3 regions of the Bacillus sp. NPDC094064 genome follow, and region 2 is predicted to be linked to each of the others. Evidence: riboswitches for the same ligand, from Rfam matches in the RefSeq annotation. Region 2 holds a riboswitch; each other region holds the start of a gene.
What was found. A riboswitch is a leader RNA that binds a small molecule or an ion and turns the genes downstream of it on or off. The one in region 2 is predicted to bind S-adenosylmethionine.

Region 1 (6,372 bases), on a different contig from region 2:
TTCCTTCTTTATTGCACTATATCAAAATTTCGGGATAAGTATTGGTTTTTGGATTTTCATGATTAATTTTGCATTTACACTTATCGTACTCTTTTGGAATAAAAAACAAATTACTATCGGCACAATTGTAACGATGATTCTTATTTCTCTTTTTGTTGATTGGATTGGTTCCATTACAACTATTATGGACGCTATCCGCTCTCTTCCAAAATATATAACACTTATTTGTGGAAATCTATTCGTCGGATCTGGCATTGGTCTTTACGTCTCCACAAACCTTTGCGCAGCACCTCAAGAAGCTTTCGTTTTAACGGTTGCTGAGAAGAAAAAATGGACATTTAGAAAAACAGAAATTTCATTAGCTTTTTTATTTTTAACGTTAAGTTTCTTATTAGATGGTCCTATTTATTTCGGTACAATTATCTTGTCCTTTACAACTGGCTGGATTATTCAAGCATTCATTCAAATCGGCACGCAAATTTTAAACAAAGAAGAACCTATTAAGCAAGCTGCTTAATAGGTTCCTTCTGTTTTATGATAAGAGATACTACTTAGCGTCCCCTTCAATTCGGTAATTTGCTTTCACACAATCTATTTCTTCATACCCTTGCAATGTATGTAGAATATAATCATAATCCGCAAGAGAAGCTCGATGCGTTACAATTACAATCTCTGCTTTTCCTTTCTCTTCAAGCGGCATTTGAATAATCTTTTCAAAACTAACGCCACGCTCAGAGAACAATGATGTAATTTTTGCAAATACACCAATCTCGTCTTTTACATGCAGTCTTAAAAACTTCTTCACAACAATTTCATCTGGCTCTTTTAATACCTTTTTATACTGCGGTGATACCGCACTATTTCCGTTTACACCTAACCTAATATTTTGCATTACAGCTACTAAATCTGAAACAACAGCTGTTGCCGTTGGTAAACTTCCTGCACCTGGACCATAAAACATTGTTTCCCCAACTGCTTCACCATACACATATACAGCGTTATATTCGTTTTGCACAGCTGCAAGAGGATGTGTATTTGGAAGTAACGTTGGTTCAACTGTAACCTCTAATTTTTCACCATCTCGCTTTGCAAGACCAATTAATTTAATTGTATAGCCTAAGCTCTTACTATATTCAATATCTTCTGCTGTAATAGAAGTGATTCCTTTTACTTTCACATCTCCAAGCTCTACATTTGTAGAGAAACCGAGGGTAGCTAAAATCGTCATTTTTCTTGCCGCATCTAAACCTTCTACATCTGATGTTGGATCTGCTTCTGCAAATCCAAGTTGTTGGGCTTCTTTTAACACGTCGTTATATGCTCTCCCTTCATCTGACATTTTCGTCAAAATAAAATTTGTCGTTCCATTTACAATTCCCATCACTTTCGTAATAAGATCTGAAGAAAGTCCCTCTACGATACTTCGTAAAATCGGAATTCCCCCGGCTACACTAGCTTCATAAAACAGATCTGCCTTATTAGCTTTTGCTACCGCTAAGAGTTCCGCCCCATGTAACGCCATTAAATCTTTATTGGCAGTCACAACATGCTTCCCGCTTTGTAAAGCTTGCAAAATATATGCCTTTGCATCATCAATGCCACCCATCACTTCGATGACCACATCAATATTTGGATTATCTAAAATTTCATTTGCATTTTGTGTTAGTAGAGTAGAAGGTACCTCAACCTCCCTCTCTTTCTCAATGTTTTGTACTAGTACTTTCGTTACTTTTACAGGACAACCTACTTGATGTATAAGTCGTTCTTGATGATCTGTAATAATACGAACTACACCACTACCAACTGTCCCAAGACCTAATAAACCCACTTGAATTTCTTTCATAGTACTGTCACCCCTCAAAAATTGTGTTTAGATGAAATTATATGAGTAAAAAAACTGAAAAACAATGTATTTTGAACATTCGGAAAAATATAAGTTAATCTTTACAAAGAAAACGTTGCCACGTGTTACACAATCTTTATAATATATAAGGGGTTTCTTGATACACGTAATAATTCAACCAATTTGAGAATAATAGATTTCCATGACTTCTCCATCTAACAATTGGTTTCTCATCTGGATTATTATGTTTGAAATAATTTTTTGGCACATCAATATTTAACCCTTTTTGCTGATCTCTTTCGTATTCCTGCTTTAACGTATCGCAACTATATTCACTATGCCCAAGCGCAAACACTTGCTTCCCCTCTTGCCCAATAACAAGGTGAACACCCGCTTCTTCAGAGCTTGCTAATAATGTTAATTCTTTCACTCCTCTAATGTCACTCTCTCGCACTTCTGTATGACGAGAGTGCGGAGCAAAAAATAACTCATCAAAGCCTTGTAACAGTTTCACATGTTGCTCACAGACTTCATGTTCAAATACCCCGAACATTTTTTCCTTAAGAGGATACTTCGGGACACCATAATGATGATACAAACCAGCTTGTGCTCCCCAGCAAATATGAAGCGTGGATGTTACATTCACTTTTGAATACTCCATAATACGTTTAAGCTCTTCCCAATAATCTACTTCCTCAAAGGAAAGGGTCTCAACTGGCGCTCCCGTAATAATGAGCCCATCAAACTTTTCATTTTCAATATCACGAAATGTTTTATAAAAGCTTGTTAAATGCTCTTGCGCAACATTACGAGATAGGTGCGATTCCATATGGAGTAAATGAACATCTAATTGCAACGGTGTATTTCCAATTAAACGAAGTAATTGCGCCTCTGTTTCTTGCTTTGTAGGCATTAAATTTAATATAGCAATTTTCAAGGCACGTATATCTTGTGTTTCTGCCCGCTCCTTCGTCATCACAAATATATTTTCTTTTTGCAACACTTTGCGAGCTGGTAAATCTTTATCAATTATGATTGGCATGTTGTTTGCCTCCGATTAATGCTGTTTCTAAATCGGCAATAATATCAGAAGCATCTTCTATGCCAACCGATAAACGAATTAAATCCGATGTAACACCGGCCAAACGTTGATCTTCCGCACTTAATTGTCTATGCGTCGTACTAGCAGGATGTATAACGCAAGTTCGTGCATCAGCTACATGCGTTACGAGGGTTGCTAGTTTCACATTTGCGATAAATTCTTTTGCCGCTTCTACCCCACCTTTAATACCGAAAGTTAAAACACCACTAGCACCTTTTTTCAAATATTTTTGTGCTAATGAATAGTTTTCATTACTATCTAGTCCCGGATAATTTACCCATTCAATACGCTCATGGTTAGCAAGCCACTTAGCAACTGCTAGAGCATTCTCACTATGACGCTCCATGCGTAAATGCAATGTTTCTAAGCCAATATTGCTAATATACGCATTGAATGGGCTCATACAGTTTCCGTAGTCTCTTAGTAATTGAACACGTGCTTTTACAATATAAGCTGCTGCTCCAAAATTTTGAACGTAACTTACGCCGTGATAACTTGGATCTGGTTCAACAAGCTCAGGATATTTTCCATTTGTCCAATCAAAGTTTCCTCCATCAATAACAATGCCACCTAAAGAGCTTGCATGCCCATCAATATATTTCGTCGTAGAATGAACGATAATATTTGCTCCATGTTCAAACGCTTGGCATAAATACGGAGTCGCTAATGTATTATCAACGATAAAAGGTACCTCCAACTCTTTAGCTGCATCTGAAAACTCTTTAAAATTCAAAACGTTCATTGCTGGATTTCCTAATGATTCTGCGTAGACGAGTTTCGTCTTATTGTTAGCAAGTGCTACAATTTCGTCAGCTGTTAAATTTGGATTAAAGAACGTAACATCAATGCCCAGCTTACGTAAACTTACTCCAAATAAATTAAACGTTCCCCCGTAAACTGTTGAAGAACAAAGAAGATGATCTCCACTACTACAAATATTTAAAACTGCGAGCATAATTGCCGCTTGCCCAGAGGCAGTTGCAACAGCTCCTACACCGCCTTCTAAATCTGATAACTTTTGTTCAAATGCAGCTAGTGTGGGATTCCCAATACGTGTATAAATATAGCCCTCTGCCTCTAAGTTAAATAATGCCGCTAAATCATCCGACGTATCGTATTTATACGTTGTACTTTGATAAAGCGGTAGAACGCGTGGCTCACCATTCTTTGGCGTATAGCCACCTTGCACACAAATTGTTCCCTTTCCCCATGATTCTCCCATCTCTCATTCTCCTTCCTTTTTATGCAAAATAAAAAACTGCTCCTTTCCTAAATAAGAAAGAAGCAGTTTGAAAACACGCTCTAAAATCTCTTTCTTATCTCTCAGGGCTATTACCTGCAGGATTTGGCACAATTCCGTTATTCGGCTGTTGCCAAGGTTTCATCGGGCCTGTCCCTCCACCTTTTCTTGATAAGACTATGCAATTACCGTTGATTTTATAGCAATAATTTCCTAATGTCAATCTGTTTTTCTGAATGTTCTAAAATAAACGTCAACATTTCCATATAAAACAACAAAAGAAGTATATTCCATATTTATTCAAAAAAGACCTTTAAAAAATCCCAATCAATATATAGAATTAAATAAGTGGTTTAACTTATAGGACCCAAGCTCTAATGAAATCCCAATATATATGTTGAATAAGCCAACCTCTCACAAAGATACTATATATATTCCATTCATTTCACACTAGCATATATAATCCTTTCTCTATTACAACTTACATAACGGAGGTATAACATGACAAATAAAAAGGACATGCACTATATACTCGCTCTATATGGCATTCTTTTAGGCTCTATAGTAGGGGCTACAGTTTGGTTATTTTTAGTTACGCTAAATATCGGAATCCACTTTATTTGGGGATATTTACCTAACATTTTCTCTTCTCCCCCTTATTACACTCTTTGTGTAACAATCATCGGTGGTATCCTCGTTGGTTTAACACAAAAATACTTCGGTACATATCCACGTCTCATGCCAGAAGTAATGGGGGAATATAAAAAAACAGGTAGAATTGAATACCGTTTTGTACATAAAGCTACTTTAACTGCGCTTATTGTTTTAATATTTGGAGCTAGCCTCGGTCCAGAGGCAGCACTTGTCGGAATTATCGGCGGACTTTGTACATGGGTAGGGGATCGCTTTAACTTCGCTTTAAAGGGAATGAACGAACTAACAGAAGTTGGAATTGGTGCTACTTTAAGCGTCATTTTTAATGCACCATTATTCGGTTATTTAGCTCCGAATGAAAATGAGGGTGAACAAATTGCCGGGTTTTCTAAAAGAAAGAAAGCAATTGTATATTTAACTACTACTTTTGCTGGTTTTTCCGTTTATTTATTGCTTAGTAAACTCGATAATCGTGGATCCTTTATTGTTGATTTTGGGGAAGGATCCCTTTCAATCAATGAATGGATCGCCTTTCTCCCTCTTACTTGCATCGGTGCTCTCGTTGGTTTCTTGTATTTCAAAGTAGAATTTACACTAGAGAAAATCATCCATCCTTTCCGCGAATACAAACTAACACTTGGAATTATAGGTGGTATTTTATTAGGAATCGCGGGTACTTTTCTCCCATACACATTATTTTCAGGGGAACATCAATTAAAAGATTTAGTTGTTGAATGGACTCATTTATCTTTTTGGGTATTACTTCTTTCAGGAGTTTTAAAATTATGCATTACTGCCGTTTGTTTAAATACAGGTTGGCGCGGCGGACATATTTTCCCAATTATATTTTCTGGGTCAAGTATCGGATTCGCGATGGCTTCAATACTTCCTATAGATCCAATCGCATCTGTGGCTATCGTCACAACAGCTATTTCAAGCTATGCGTTAAGAAAACCGATAGCTATAACATTGCTATTACTTATGTTTTTCCCGCTCAATTTACTATTGCCAATGCTCGGCGCAGCAGCTATCGGTAATGCATTTCCGCTTCCTAAACATAACGAAGCTACAGATTAATAAAAATATAAAAAAACAGCATTAACATAAACGTTAATGCTGTTTCTTTGAGTGACGATTATAATTTCAACTAAAATTTGCTTGCTACTTTAGCAGCCTCTTCAAGACCTGTTGCAATAATTTCTTCTGCTTTGTCTGGGAATTGGTTATGACCTTCAATAACGATTGTTTCCATGTTTGTTGCACCGAAGAAGCCCATCATGCTTGCTACATATTTAACAGCCATTTCAACTTCTGCTGCTGGACCTTCAGAATATACGCCGCCGCGTGCGTTTAATAATGCAATTTTCTTATCTCCAATTAGACCAACTGGACCTTCTGGTGTATATTTAAACGTTTTACCAGCACGGTTTAAATAATCAATATATGTGTGTAGTACTGCTGGAATCGTTAAGTTCCATAATGGGAAACCGAAAACGACTTTATCAGCTTCTAAGAATTGATTTAAATACTTAT
Region 2 (6,372 bases):
GAGTGTACGTAATGAAATCGAATACGTAAAGAATTCAAAAGAAAATATCGACTTGAAAGAGTTAGAAACGATTGCAGCACTATACCTTGAACATACAGCATTTCATAGTGCAGAAAGTTGTAAACCAATTGTAGAAACAGATATACATGTGCATAAGCTTTTGCCATTTTCTTATGATATTGAGAAATTAAAACAATTAAAAGAGAAGTTTCTGCATAATACAGATTTAGCAATTACATCTTCCTATTGGCATAATTTAGAGATTAATCATCGAGATGCTCAAAAAGGAAATGGATTATATACTTTAGCAGGACATCTTAATATTCCGGTTGAAAATACTGTGGCGATAGGTGATGGCCTAAACGATGTTTCCATGATGGAAAAAGCAAATATATCAATTGCAATGGGAAACGCAGTTGAAGAAATAAAAGCGATGTGTCAATACGAAACGTTGACAAATGAAGAGCACGGTGTTGCACATGCTCTGTATACGCATGTGTTAGCATAAAAAGTAAAAAAGAATCCAATGAGGATTCTTTTTTACTTTTTATTAGGGGTAAGGTATTCTATGAGATTCATAGAAGCCTTATTACTTGTTATTATATAGAATATATTGGAATAAATGTTTAAAATTTTCATGATAATTATGAAAATTTTGTGAACTTTATGTTCTTTTTTGTATTTTTATTCTGCTAAGAGTCGTTAACCATTTTGAAATTTAACGAAAGTAAGTTAGAGGGAAATATACACATAATAAGTCGCTTCGTATGGAATGGATAATGTCTGATGGATGAAAGTTTTACTTGAAGTGTATACTATTATCTATTTTTAATTGAAAAATTAAATTTGTTTGAATAATTATTCTACAGCTATATACCTAGACGCACATTCTTCGTATAATGGAGAAGTATGAATTTTGGACTTGTATTAATTTTACATATCGAGGTGGAAAAGCAATGAATGCGCGGCTAAGGGAATTTATTGATGTGAGTACAATAGAAACCATGGCAGAACAATTTTATAAATTAACAAACATATCACATCAACTTCTTGATGCTGAAAGAGTATGTATATTTTCATTTGGAATAAATGAAATGAAAATATGTAAACTTCCCAAAATTGAAATCCCCATTTTCTTATACAATCAATATTTAGGATCTTTTGTAGTATGGTGCCCAAAAAGTGAAATGTTCAATTGTCAAAAATACTTTGAAATGCTAGCAAACCTAATTTTAGATGGAGTAATAAAAGTATTTCAAAGTAAAAATGCAACGTTGCTCTCTCAAAAAGAGGAGGAGCTACATACAATTTTACAAAATATGCCTGTCATGGTTGATGCACTTGATCATAATGGAGATTTTATTCTATGGAATCGTGAATGTGAAATTGTAACAGGTTATACTGCTGAAGAGATAATCGGGAATCCAAATGCACTTCAATTATTGTATCCAGACCATAATTATCGTCACCGAATACAAAGTAAATTTTTGACTCGTGGAAAAAATTTTAGAGATTGGGAAATGCGTCTAACATGTAAAAATGGAGAAGTTAAAACAATCATGTGGTCAAATATATCAGAGCAGTTTCCTGTAACAGGATTCAGCTACTGGGCTGTTGGCGTAGATATTACACATTTAAAAGCGATAGAAAAGCAGTTAAAACAACAAACATCTGAATTGGAATTAATTTTTAAAGCTTTACCCGATTTATGTTTCTTAACAGAAGATGATGGCACAATTATAGATTATAAAGCAGGATCTCCTACAAAATTTTACGTACCCGCAGAAGCTTTTATGGGGAAAAAGTTTTACGAAGTATTACCATCTCAAGTAGCGCAGCAATTTCAAGAAGCAATTCGTCAAGTGAAAGAAAAAGGAACAAATACAATTGTTGAATACCCACTTGCAATTAATGGAAGTATTAATTTCTTTGAAGCTAGATGCCTACCGTTATTGCATGATAAAATTATGATTATTGTACGCGATATTACAGAGCGAAAAAAGACAGAAGAATTACTAAATAAATCGGATACATTAGCAGCAATTGGCCAATTAGCAGCGGGCGTAGCTCATGAAGTTAGAAACCCATTAACCGTAATTAAAGGATTTATACAGTTATTTCAAATCAATAAAGAAGATCAAGAAAAATATTTTGATCTTATGCTTTCGGAAATTGAAAGAATAGAAGCGATTCTCCAAGAGTTTTTGTCGATTGCAAAAACAGATGAAATAAATACGGAAAAGAAAAATATTTATCAAATATTTAAAAATGTCGTATCATTAATAAATACAAAAGCAATTATGACAAATATTCATGTGGAATTATATACAGATTCCAAAGAGTTAATCATTGAGTGTTCAGAAAATCAACTGAAACAGGTATTTATTAACATTTTACAAAATTCAATTGAAGCTATGCCAGCTGGCGGAAAAATTTCAATTCATATAAAAAAAATCAATACTGAGGGCGTTATTATTCATGTAATAGATGAAGGAATCGGAATACCTGAAGAAAGAATTAAGAGATTAGGGGAGCCTTTTTATAGTACGAAAGAAAAAGGTACTGGTATTGGATTAATGTTAAGCTATAAAATTATTGAAAGTCATCAAGGGACAATAAGTATTATGAGTGAGGTTGGTGTCGGGACAACTGTAACGATTTACTTGCCAAAAATTCAGAGTAAACAATGTCTATAAAATTGTGATGATAGCTGTATATCAATACAATCGACTATTAACTCTTAAATTACTAAATACCCAATAACAAAAAGCTAAACTTTTTGTTATTGGGTATTTTTATGTTTACTTTGGTAAACTTTACCTTTTCTTTATCTTTGTTTTAATTTCAATTAAGTTTTTAGCGTTATATTAATATCCATACAAAGTAATGTATAGAAGTTGTACATTATTTTTAATCTAGAGGTACCGTTATTATTCAAATCGCTAAAAGGAGGAAATTATGACAAAGTGAAGAAACAAGAGAAAAAAAGGATCAGCCTGGTTTCTTATTAGATTATTCGATTGGACAATATGATACGTATACACCACTTCAGCTTGCACACTATATATCAACTATCGCAAATGGCGGTTATCGAATGAAACCGCAAATTGTTCAAGAGATTAGAGAACAAACCGTTCAAAAAGATGAAGTTGGTAAAGTAGTGCATTCAATAGAACCAGTCGTTTTAAATAAAGTAGATATGAAAGAGGAGTATATAAATCAAGTAAAAGAAGGATTTAGAAAGGTATTCCAAGAAGGGGATGGAACGGGAGTAAGAGCGTTCCAAAAAGCACCGTATAAACCAGCTGGTAAAACAGGGACCGCACAAACGGTATACGGTGGAGAAAGTGATGTTGGGCGAAATGAGAAAGGCGATCGTAGAGAATGCTATAACTTAACATTAGCAGGATATGCCCCATATGATGATCCAGAAGTAGCATTTTCTATTGTTGTACCGTGGGTTATAAATGATAAATCTGGTATTAACTCTAATATTGGAAAAGAAGTTTTAGATGCTTATTTTTAATTAAAAAGTAAGCGATTAACTGGAGAAGCGACAAAAGTAGAGAATTGAAAAATGTGAATCGTCTCAAGTATGTATAGAAACTAGAGACGTTTTAATATAGGAATAGATTAGAAAAGAGGCATAAAATAATTCTATTAACTATTCACGTTTTATAAAATAAATCATATATTGATAGCATAGGACAAGCTGAAAAGCTTATCCTAACCTCACAGAACACTCCTTATCACATCTAAGCATCTGCCTATGCAGATGCTTTTTTATTGATAACCATTATTTATAAACATAACGTAGCAAGTGTTTTAGGAATAATAGTTTTGTAATATAGTAATTGTAGTTGTAGTTGTAGTTGTAGTTGTGAATCCATAGTTAAATTAATAGTTTGGACAATATAAAAGCATAAAGGTTACACTTGTATATTTTTATTATCCAGCGAACTGCACAGCAGTATTTGCATGTAAAAAAGCAGTGTCAAAAACAGGAACAGTAAGATCATTTTGGGAAATGAGCAAAGGTATTTCAGTGCAGCCAAGTAGTATACCTTCTGCGCCATTTTGAATTAATGAACTTGTAATTTGTAATAGTCTTTCTTTTGATGATTTTGAAATAATTCCTTTACTTAATTCGTTTAATATAATGTGATGGATAAAAGTTCTTTCCTCTTCATTTGGAATGATTGTCTCAATGTTGTAATTTGCTAGTCGTGATGTATAGAAATCTTGTTCCATCGTTTGTTTCGTTCCTAGTAGTCCGATACGCTTTATATTTTGTTCTACCATTTCTTTAGCACTTACATCACCAATGTGAAGGAGCGGAATAGATATTGCATTTTCTACTTCTTCAGCAAATAAATGAACCGTATTTGAACACATTAATAAACATTCAGCCCCAGATTTTTCAACCTTTTTTGCAACTGTCACTAATTCATTTTTCACTTCTTCATATTGGTGGTTTTGTAATAAAGTAGTTACTTCACCAAAGTCCATACTATATAAAACGAGCTTCGCATTTTGATCATATTGAGAAAGTGTAAGTGTATTAATATGTTTATAGTATAGTGAGGTAGATTCCCAACTTAGTCCACCAATTAAACCAATTACTTTCATCATATATTCCTCCCGTAACAATTTTGAATTCATTATTTCATAATTCCGATAAGAATACAATGATATAAATAATCTATTTAACGAAAAATAAAAAATAATTAGAAAAGTATTGAATTTTTTCTTTCTTAGTGCCATAATACGAATTACAAATTAATACTTATCCAGAGAGGTGGAGGGAACGGCCCTAAGAAACCTCAGCAACCCCTATGTAAATTCATAGGAAGGTGCTAACTCCGCAGAGGACACGATGTGTTTTTTGAAAGATAAGAGGATTCTTGAACGTGAAAGAAAATGACCTCTTATGTAAGAGGTCATTTTTTGTTGTATAGAAAGGGAGTGTCGATGCATAATTCGTTTTTTAAACAAATATAGAGTAATTAAAGCTGACTAATATGAGAGGGGAATTGTAATGAATAAATTAGCAACAAAGGTAGTGGTAGCAATTGGAATTGGAGCAGCATTATACGGGATATTAGGACTTTGGGGATTTACTATTGCACCAAATACATTTATTAAACCTGGATTAGCCATTTTAACTGTTTTTGGAGCATTATTTGGTCCAGTGGCGGGACTGTTAATAGGGCTTATCGGTCATACCGTAACAGATACAATTGCTGGATTTGGTATTTGGTGGGGATGGGTTATTAGCTCAGGTATTATCGGTTTTGCGATGGGTCTCATTCAAAAAAGGAATGGCTTTAGTGTGAAAAATGGGGCGTATAGTAAAGGCGATATTTCTTATTTTGCAATTACTGGATTAGTTGGTATTGTCATCGCGATTATATTTGCTGGAGCATTCGATATTATTGTGATGGGAGAACCGTTTGACAAAATTGTTATACAAGTATTAGGAGCGACAATAGCTGATGTTATTGTATTCTTAGTTCTTGGATTACCAATTACAATTGGCTTAGCTAAATCTAATAAGAAACATACACATTTAAAAATTGAAAAGTAGGGGTGTTAATATGCGACCGATTATTTCTTTTGAACAATTTAACTTTCAATACAGGCATGCCGCACAGCCTACGTTGAAAGATATTACGTTTCATATATACCCTGGGGAGAAAGTATTAATTGCTGGACGAAGCGGTTCAGGAAAGTCCACATTAGCTCATTGTATTAATGGGCTAATCCCATTTTCATATGAAGGGATTAGTACGGGAAATATTTCAATTGCTGGTAAAGATCCGAGGGAAGGCAGTATTTTTGAGCAGAGTAAACATGTAGGCACAATTTTGCAAGATCAAGACTCTCAATTTATTGGTCTAACAGTAGAGGAGGATGTAGCTTTTTATTTAGAAAATGAATGTGTACATCAAGATGATATGAAAAAGATTGTTTCGGACTCATTAAGAAAGGTGAAGATGCATACTTCTCATAAACAAAGACCACATGAATTGTCAGGGGGTCAAAAGCAAACCGTTTCTCTAGCAGGTCTGTTAACAACAAATGCCGATATATTATTGTTCGATGAACCGTTAGCAAATTTAGATCCACTAAGCAGCCTACATACGACCGAACTTATTAAAGATATACATAAACAATATAATAAAACAATTGTAATTATTGAACATCGAATAGAAGAAATTTTAAATTTGGATTTAGATAAAATTATTTTAATTGATGAAGGTGTAGTTGTTGCGATAGGGACACCGGAAGAGATTTTAGCGACAAATATATTACCACACATCGGCTTAAGAGAGCCTATTTACATCGAAGCATTAAAGAGATTGCATTGTG
Region 3 (6,372 bases), on a different contig from region 2:
TCCAATTGCTCATTTTGGGGACAAGGTAACTTTTGTCAAGCAAGTTCAATCGTTGTTCAACCAGATGCACAAGAGGCTGGTCAGAATACAAATGATTCGTATACAGGTGCTGTTTTAACAAACGAAACACTAGAAAGTTCTGTAGCAACAAGTGTAGAAACTTGTTGTCATACATTTAAGCCAAAATATTAAACAAAAAAGCATACGATTAATCGTATGCTTTTTTACATTCCCCTCCAAAAATCATGCATGATAAAAAAGTACAAAATAACGAGAACGACTGTCCCACATAAGGTAATGCGCCGATATATACTCTTCTCTCCTTCCCTCGCTTTAACAAATGCACAAATAAATCCGAAGAACAATATTAAATCCACATATGGAACATAAAAAGAAAAGACGAGAAACGCATACAAATACACGATAAATAAGCAGGTCGTTACTAAGAAAATTTTAAATGCAAATTCACTTTTCATACTGTAACCGCCCCCAATCTGTACTGTATTATATTCAACAAAATACAATAGTTGCTGTTTCTTTTTTCATCCTGCTATTTACGAGCATCGCGATTCGTTTAAACTAATAATTCATACAAAATCTGCTTCACTAAATTACAAATAAGCTACCGCCTATACACGGTAGCTCTTACAGTACATTATATTTCCGTTTATATATATTACTTAAAATCGAAGAAGGAATTTGCTCATAACGAACTTTTTCTCCCGTTTCATCCATAATATACAAATTGTTTCCTATATAATATGTTCTATCTTTCCTTTTGGCATACACTGCATACCTTTCGTTTGGTAATACTGTTTTTACTTTTGTTAATTGCCCATTTGGCTCTTGCCAATATATATTGACACGGTCTACTAACGTAAGTATTCCAATTTGGTCTTCTTCCACTTTACGACCATTCCAGCTCACAACGCGATACCCCAGCTTATTCGCTTCAAATTCGGGACTCGTATGAAAACGAGAAATGATTACTTTTGTCTGCAATTGTACTCGGTCATATAACCATTGTATATCTCTGTCATGCATGCGAATACAACCATTCGATTCCCTACTTCCAATCGTCCATTCTCTATTTGTCCCGTGAATTGCATACTCCTTTTTATCTAATCCAAGCCACCTTGTACCAAGAGGATTATTCGGTGCACCACCAGGTATCTTTTTACGATGGTATTCTTTATTTTTATATTTAGTTATAATACAAAAGTTTCCTTCTGGCGTTGGGGTGCGATCCCTTCCAGTCGTTATTGGAAATGTCCTCGTATAGTTTCCATCTTCAAAAAAAGATAGCTGATTTGTCGTAAGATTCACTAGTATTAAATGATCTGTATTAGCAAAAGCGCTAGCTGGTAGGCAGAAAAATAGGATTACGATACACCATATTTTTTTCATCTAAATCCTCCCTAGCACTAATATCATAATAAATGCAATTAGCTTTACTTTGCTCTTATAGATGAAAACTATCCATTTACAATAACGCCTCCGTTTACATGTATCATTTGCCCTGTCACATATGTGGAATCCCCAGACGCTAAATATACATACGCAGGCGCTAATTCATATGGTTGACCAGGTCTTTGCATCGGAACATTACTCCCAAACTGTGATACTTTCTTCTCATCAAAACTTGATGGGATAAGTGGCGTCCAAATCGGCCCTGGTGCAACACCATTTACACGAATCCCTTTTTGCACTAACGACTGAGAGAGTGATCTTGTAAAAGCTACAATCGCTCCTTTCGTTGCAGAATAATCAATTAACGTTTCATTTCCTTCGTACGCAACAATAGAGGCTGTGTTTATAATGACATCCCCTTGTTTGAAGTGAGAAAGTGCTGCTTTCGTAACATGAAAATAAGAAAAAATATTAATGCGAAACGTTTTTTCTAGCTGTTCCGCTGTAATATACTCTAACCCTTGCTGCGGATATTGCTGCGCGACATTATTTACTAAAATATTCAAACCGCCTAGCTGCCGGACGGTCTCTTCCACAATATGTTTACACTGTTGTTCATTACTTAAATCACCTGGCAACAATACACACTTTACGCCTTCTTTTTCAACACGTTGTTTCGTCTCATTTGCATCTTCTTCCTCATCTAAATAAGCAATCGCAATATTTGCTCCCTCTTTTGCAAAAGCGATAGACACAGCTCGTCCAATCCCGCTATCTCCCCCTGTAATTAATACATTCTTTCCTTTTAACTTGTCGCTACCTTTATAATTCGGATCTTCAAACTGCGGAAGTGGATTCATGAATGATTCAATACCAGGCTGTTTATTTTGATGTTGCGCAGGCATTGTTACAAAGTTTTTTTGCTGCGGCATACTTTCAATCAGCTCCTTTTCCTTATCATGTGCACAATAACAAAAACTACTTACACATAAAAAACGTAATTTACACGTAGTTCTACGATTAATATTCGAATTTACGACACAAAATATGAGTTATCATAAACTTTTTATGCAAAACTATTGCAAAACGCACAAAAAACGAATATTATATATAACTGTTGTGAAAATTATTCGTAAACAGAAAGGATGTTTATATGTTTAACCTTTCAAAACATAAAACTTCTATTAAAACTGAAATTATGGCGGGTATTATTACCTTCTTAACAATGGCATATATTATTGTCGTAAACCCTGTCATCCTTGGTGATGCAGGTGTCCCATTTGAACAAGCATTTACAGCAACAATTATCGCTGCTGTTGTCGGAACATTATTTATGGCGATCTTTACAAACTTACCAATCGCAATTGCACCAGGTATGGGATTAAATGCTTACTTCTCTTACTCTGTTGTAAAAGCTCATGAAGGCATGACTTTCGCAATTGCATTCTCTGCTGTATTCGTAGCTGGTATGATTTTAATTTTGTTATCATTCACATCATTCCGTACAAAATTAATGGAAGTAATTCCTGAAAACTTAAAACATGCACTTACTGCTGGTATCGGTCTTTTTATCGCTTTTATCGGTTTACGCTTAACAGGAATTGTAACAAAACATGAATCTAACTTAGTTGGACTTGGTGATCTTCATTCCCCTCCTGTTTTACTAGCATTAGCTGGACTTGGAATTACAATTATCCTTATGTCTTTAAATATAAACGGGGCACTATTTATCGGAATGTTATTAACTGGTATGATTGCTTACTTCACAGGTCAATTAACATTTTCAAATGGCGTTACATCAATGCCTGGATTACCAGAAGGAATTATCGTTGCAAATCCAATTACTGCTGTATCTGATGTAATTAATTACGGATTATACGGTGTTGTGTTCTCCTTCTTCCTTGTTACATTATTCGATACAACAGGTACATTGCTTGGCGTTGCACAACAAGGCGGATTTATGAAAGATGGAAAACTTCCTAAATCAGGACGAGCACTTCTAGCTGATTCGTTCTCAGCAACAATTGGATCTATGTTCGGAACAACACCATCAACAGCTTACATTGAATCATCTGCTGGTGTTGCAGCTGGTGGGCGTACTGGTTTAACAACCGTTACAGTAGCTGTACTATTTGCAGTAGCAGCATTCTTCGGACCTTTAGTGAGCGCTGTTTCTGGTGTATCAGCTATTACAGCACCATCATTAATTATCGTTGGTAGTCTTATGATGGGTTCAGTTCGATATATCGATTGGGATACGTTCGATGAAGCATTCCCAGCATTCTTAGTAATTTTAAGCATGCCACTTACATCAAGTATCTCAACAGGGATTGCACTTGGATTTATTTCATACCCACTTATGAAAGTGGCAAAAGGACAATTCCGTGCTGTTCATCCACTTATATATTTATTTGGAATTTTGTTTGCTTATCAATTGGTATTCTTACCACATTAAAATCCCTCTTTGTGAGGGATTTTTTTATGAAAAATTATTTGACAACACGACAAAATTGTGGAATAATTCGAAATAGTTAAATATTCGATGTCTTATCAAGAGCAGGTGGAGGGATGAGCCCTACGAAGCCCGGCAACCGACCCATTTATGGGCACGGTGCTAATTCTTACAACACGTTGTGTTGAAAGATAAGAGTAATATGATAAGACGTCTTTTCTATATGAAAAGGCGTTTTTTATTTTCACTCCCTCCTCTCTCTTCTTAATTTAGGAGGGATTTTTTTATGAAAAAATTATGTTCCATCGTACTTATTTTTCTCTTATTTACATTGACAGCTTGTACAAATGAACAAGATGCTATCTCCTCACAAAAGCAACAAACTGTGAAAAAAGCGACTACAACAGTAGAAAACAACTTACCAACAGAAGTTCCAAGCCAAGTGAAGAAGCCATTAAAAATCGCATTAATCATGCAAATGTCCATCGGAACTTTTTCCTCTCAATATATTGAGGGTGTCAAAAAACAAGTCGAGCTATTTGGCGGCAGTGTACAAGTCTACAATTCTGATAACGATTTAGCAAAAATGGCTGCAAATTTAGATACTGCTATTAATTCAAAAGTGGATGGAATTTTAATTGATCACGGCCGCTCTGAAGCACTAAAACCGGGAGTAGAAAAAGCTTTGCAGGCGAACATTCCCGTAGTGGCATTTGATAACGACCTACGCCTGCCTGGTGTAACGATTATTGATCAAGATGACTATAGCCTTGCATGGAAATCCTTAAAAACATTAGCAGAAGATTTGAATGGACAAGGAAATATCGCAGTCGTATGGGTTGGCGGATTTGCTCCAATGGAACGTCGCAATGTTATCATTGATGCTTTTTATAAACGTTATCCAAATATAAAAGAAGTTGCACGATTCGGTACTGCTAGTAATAACACACCGCTTGATACACAAACACAAGTAGAAGCCTTACTAAAAAAATATCCGAAAAAAGGAGATTTACAAGCAATTTTTGCTTCGTGGGATGAGTTTGCTAAAGGGGCTGTTAAAGCACTTGAACAAGCCGGTCGTACAGATATAAAAGTATACAGCATTGACTTAAGTAATGAAGATTTACAACTCATACAAAAAGAAAACTCTCCTTGGACAGCTACTGCTGCAACTGATCCAGCTGAAGTAGGTAAAGTTCAAGTGCGATTTTTATACAAAAAAATTGCTGGTGAACAAACGCCAGATATTTATTCACTAGAACCTTATTTAGTAAAGAAAAATAGTTTACCAAAAGAAAATATAACGATGGATCAGTTATCAAAATATATAAACGGTTGGGGAGACTCAAAAGATGCATATTCTCCTTGGATGAAAAAATTAGAGAAGGAGAAAAAGTGATGACATTCTCTCTTCAAAACATTACACATTCTTATCATGTTGCCACACCTGTTCTAGAAGATGTTTCTATTCATATTCGAAAAGGAAAAGTGCACGCTTTACTAGGAATGAACGGTGCAGGAAAAAGCACTTTACTAAAAATAGCAACTGGTGAATTTCAACCAGTTGCTGGCAATATAAAAATTGATAATCAGTCTGTTTCCTTTACTTCACCACGCGATGCAAAACAGCACGGTATTTCTTTCGTAACACAAGAAGTAGATCACGGACTTATTCCCGGATTATCTGTATTAGAAAATGTACTTATCGATCATTTAGCAATGCAAAATAAAGTACTATTTTCAAAGTCAAAATTAGTCGCACTCGCTAAACAACACTTGCAAACTGTACAGGTAAATTTAAATGTTTCAGAAGATGTTTCAAACTGCTCATTACATGAAAAACAATTACTTCTTATCGCAAGGGCTTTATCTAACAATACAAATTATCTTTTATTAGACGAGCCCACTTCTTCTCTTGGGCCAAAAGAAGTTGAAACCTTTGGAAAGCTCTTAAAAGATTTAACATCAAAAGGTATTGGCATTATCTTAATTTCTCATCGTTTATCCGAGATTCGAAATTTCGCGGATGATGTAACTGTATTACATAATGGGAAGGTTTCCCTTTCTGAAGCCATTACAAAGATTACAGATCAGCAAATTGTGGAAGCAATGACTGGCAAACAACTTACACTACCTATTAATACAGCGCCAAAATGCGGGAGCGAAGAATTATTTAAAGTACAAGAGCTTCAATTACGCGAAGATCATTCTCCCCTTTCTCTTACAATACGAAAAGGAGAAACTGTTGTGATATACGGATTAATTGGAAGTGGAAAAACAACACTTGCCGAAACTTTATTTGGTGCTCGTCATACTTATCGCGCAAAAATAGATGGTCAAACAATAACAATTAAAACACCACGAGATGCGATTAAAGCGAAAATCGCACTTGTACCAGAAGAAAGAAGAAAACAAGGTGTATTTCTTTCGGAAGATATAATAAGTCACACTAATTTACACCAATCAGGATGGCGACGAAAACAAAACGAATTAAATAATGCTACTACAGC

Region 1: another riboswitch for S-adenosylmethionine. It lies ahead of ACQKNI_RS22990 (bifunctional O-acetylhomoserine aminocarboxypropyltransferase/cysteine synthase); the one in region 2 lies ahead of ACQKNI_RS03015 (ECF-type riboflavin transporter substrate-binding protein).
Region 3: another riboswitch for S-adenosylmethionine. It lies ahead of ACQKNI_RS16680 (sugar ABC transporter substrate-binding protein); the one in region 2 lies ahead of ACQKNI_RS03015 (ECF-type riboflavin transporter substrate-binding protein).

Annotation. Positions count from the first base shown of each region.
Region 1 covers NZ_JBNNUI010000012.1:100,513-106,884, reverse strand. Annotated here, with positions in the region: gene ACQKNI_RS23005 (YczE/YyaS/YitT family protein) at 1-517, shown strand, start outside; gene ACQKNI_RS23000 (homoserine dehydrogenase) at 548-1,843, opposite strand; gene metA (homoserine O-acetyltransferase MetA) at 1,980-2,885, opposite strand; gene ACQKNI_RS22990 (bifunctional O-acetylhomoserine aminocarboxypropyltransferase/cysteine synthase) at 2,869-4,167, opposite strand; SAM riboswitch class I at 4,259-4,363, opposite strand; gene ACQKNI_RS22985 (chloride channel protein) at 4,687-5,916, shown strand; gene ACQKNI_RS22980 (FMN-dependent NADH-azoreductase) at 5,987-6,372, opposite strand, start outside.
Region 2 covers NZ_JBNNUI010000001.1:564,185-570,556, forward strand. Annotated here, with positions in the region: gene ACQKNI_RS02995 (Cof-type HAD-IIB family hydrolase) at 1-508, shown strand, start outside; gene ACQKNI_RS03000 (PAS domain-containing sensor histidine kinase) at 957-2,696, shown strand; partial or broken gene ACQKNI_RS03005 (penicillin-binding transpeptidase domain-containing protein) at 2,984-3,526, shown strand; gene ACQKNI_RS03010 (aspartate/glutamate racemase family protein) at 3,949-4,632, opposite strand; SAM riboswitch class I at 4,784-4,899, shown strand; gene ACQKNI_RS03015 (ECF-type riboflavin transporter substrate-binding protein) at 5,039-5,587, shown strand; gene ACQKNI_RS03020 (ABC transporter ATP-binding protein) at 5,598-6,372, shown strand, end outside.
Region 3 covers NZ_JBNNUI010000007.1:23,313-29,684, reverse strand. Annotated here, with positions in the region: gene ACQKNI_RS16705 (DUF1540 domain-containing protein) at 1-192, shown strand, start outside; gene ACQKNI_RS16700 (hypothetical protein) at 225-476, opposite strand; gene ACQKNI_RS16695 (L,D-transpeptidase) at 646-1,407, opposite strand; gene ACQKNI_RS16690 (SDR family oxidoreductase) at 1,476-2,342, opposite strand; gene ACQKNI_RS16685 (NCS2 family permease) at 2,564-3,865, shown strand; SAM riboswitch class I at 3,955-4,060, shown strand; gene ACQKNI_RS16680 (sugar ABC transporter substrate-binding protein) at 4,149-5,261, shown strand; gene ACQKNI_RS16675 (sugar ABC transporter ATP-binding protein) at 5,258-6,372, shown strand, end outside.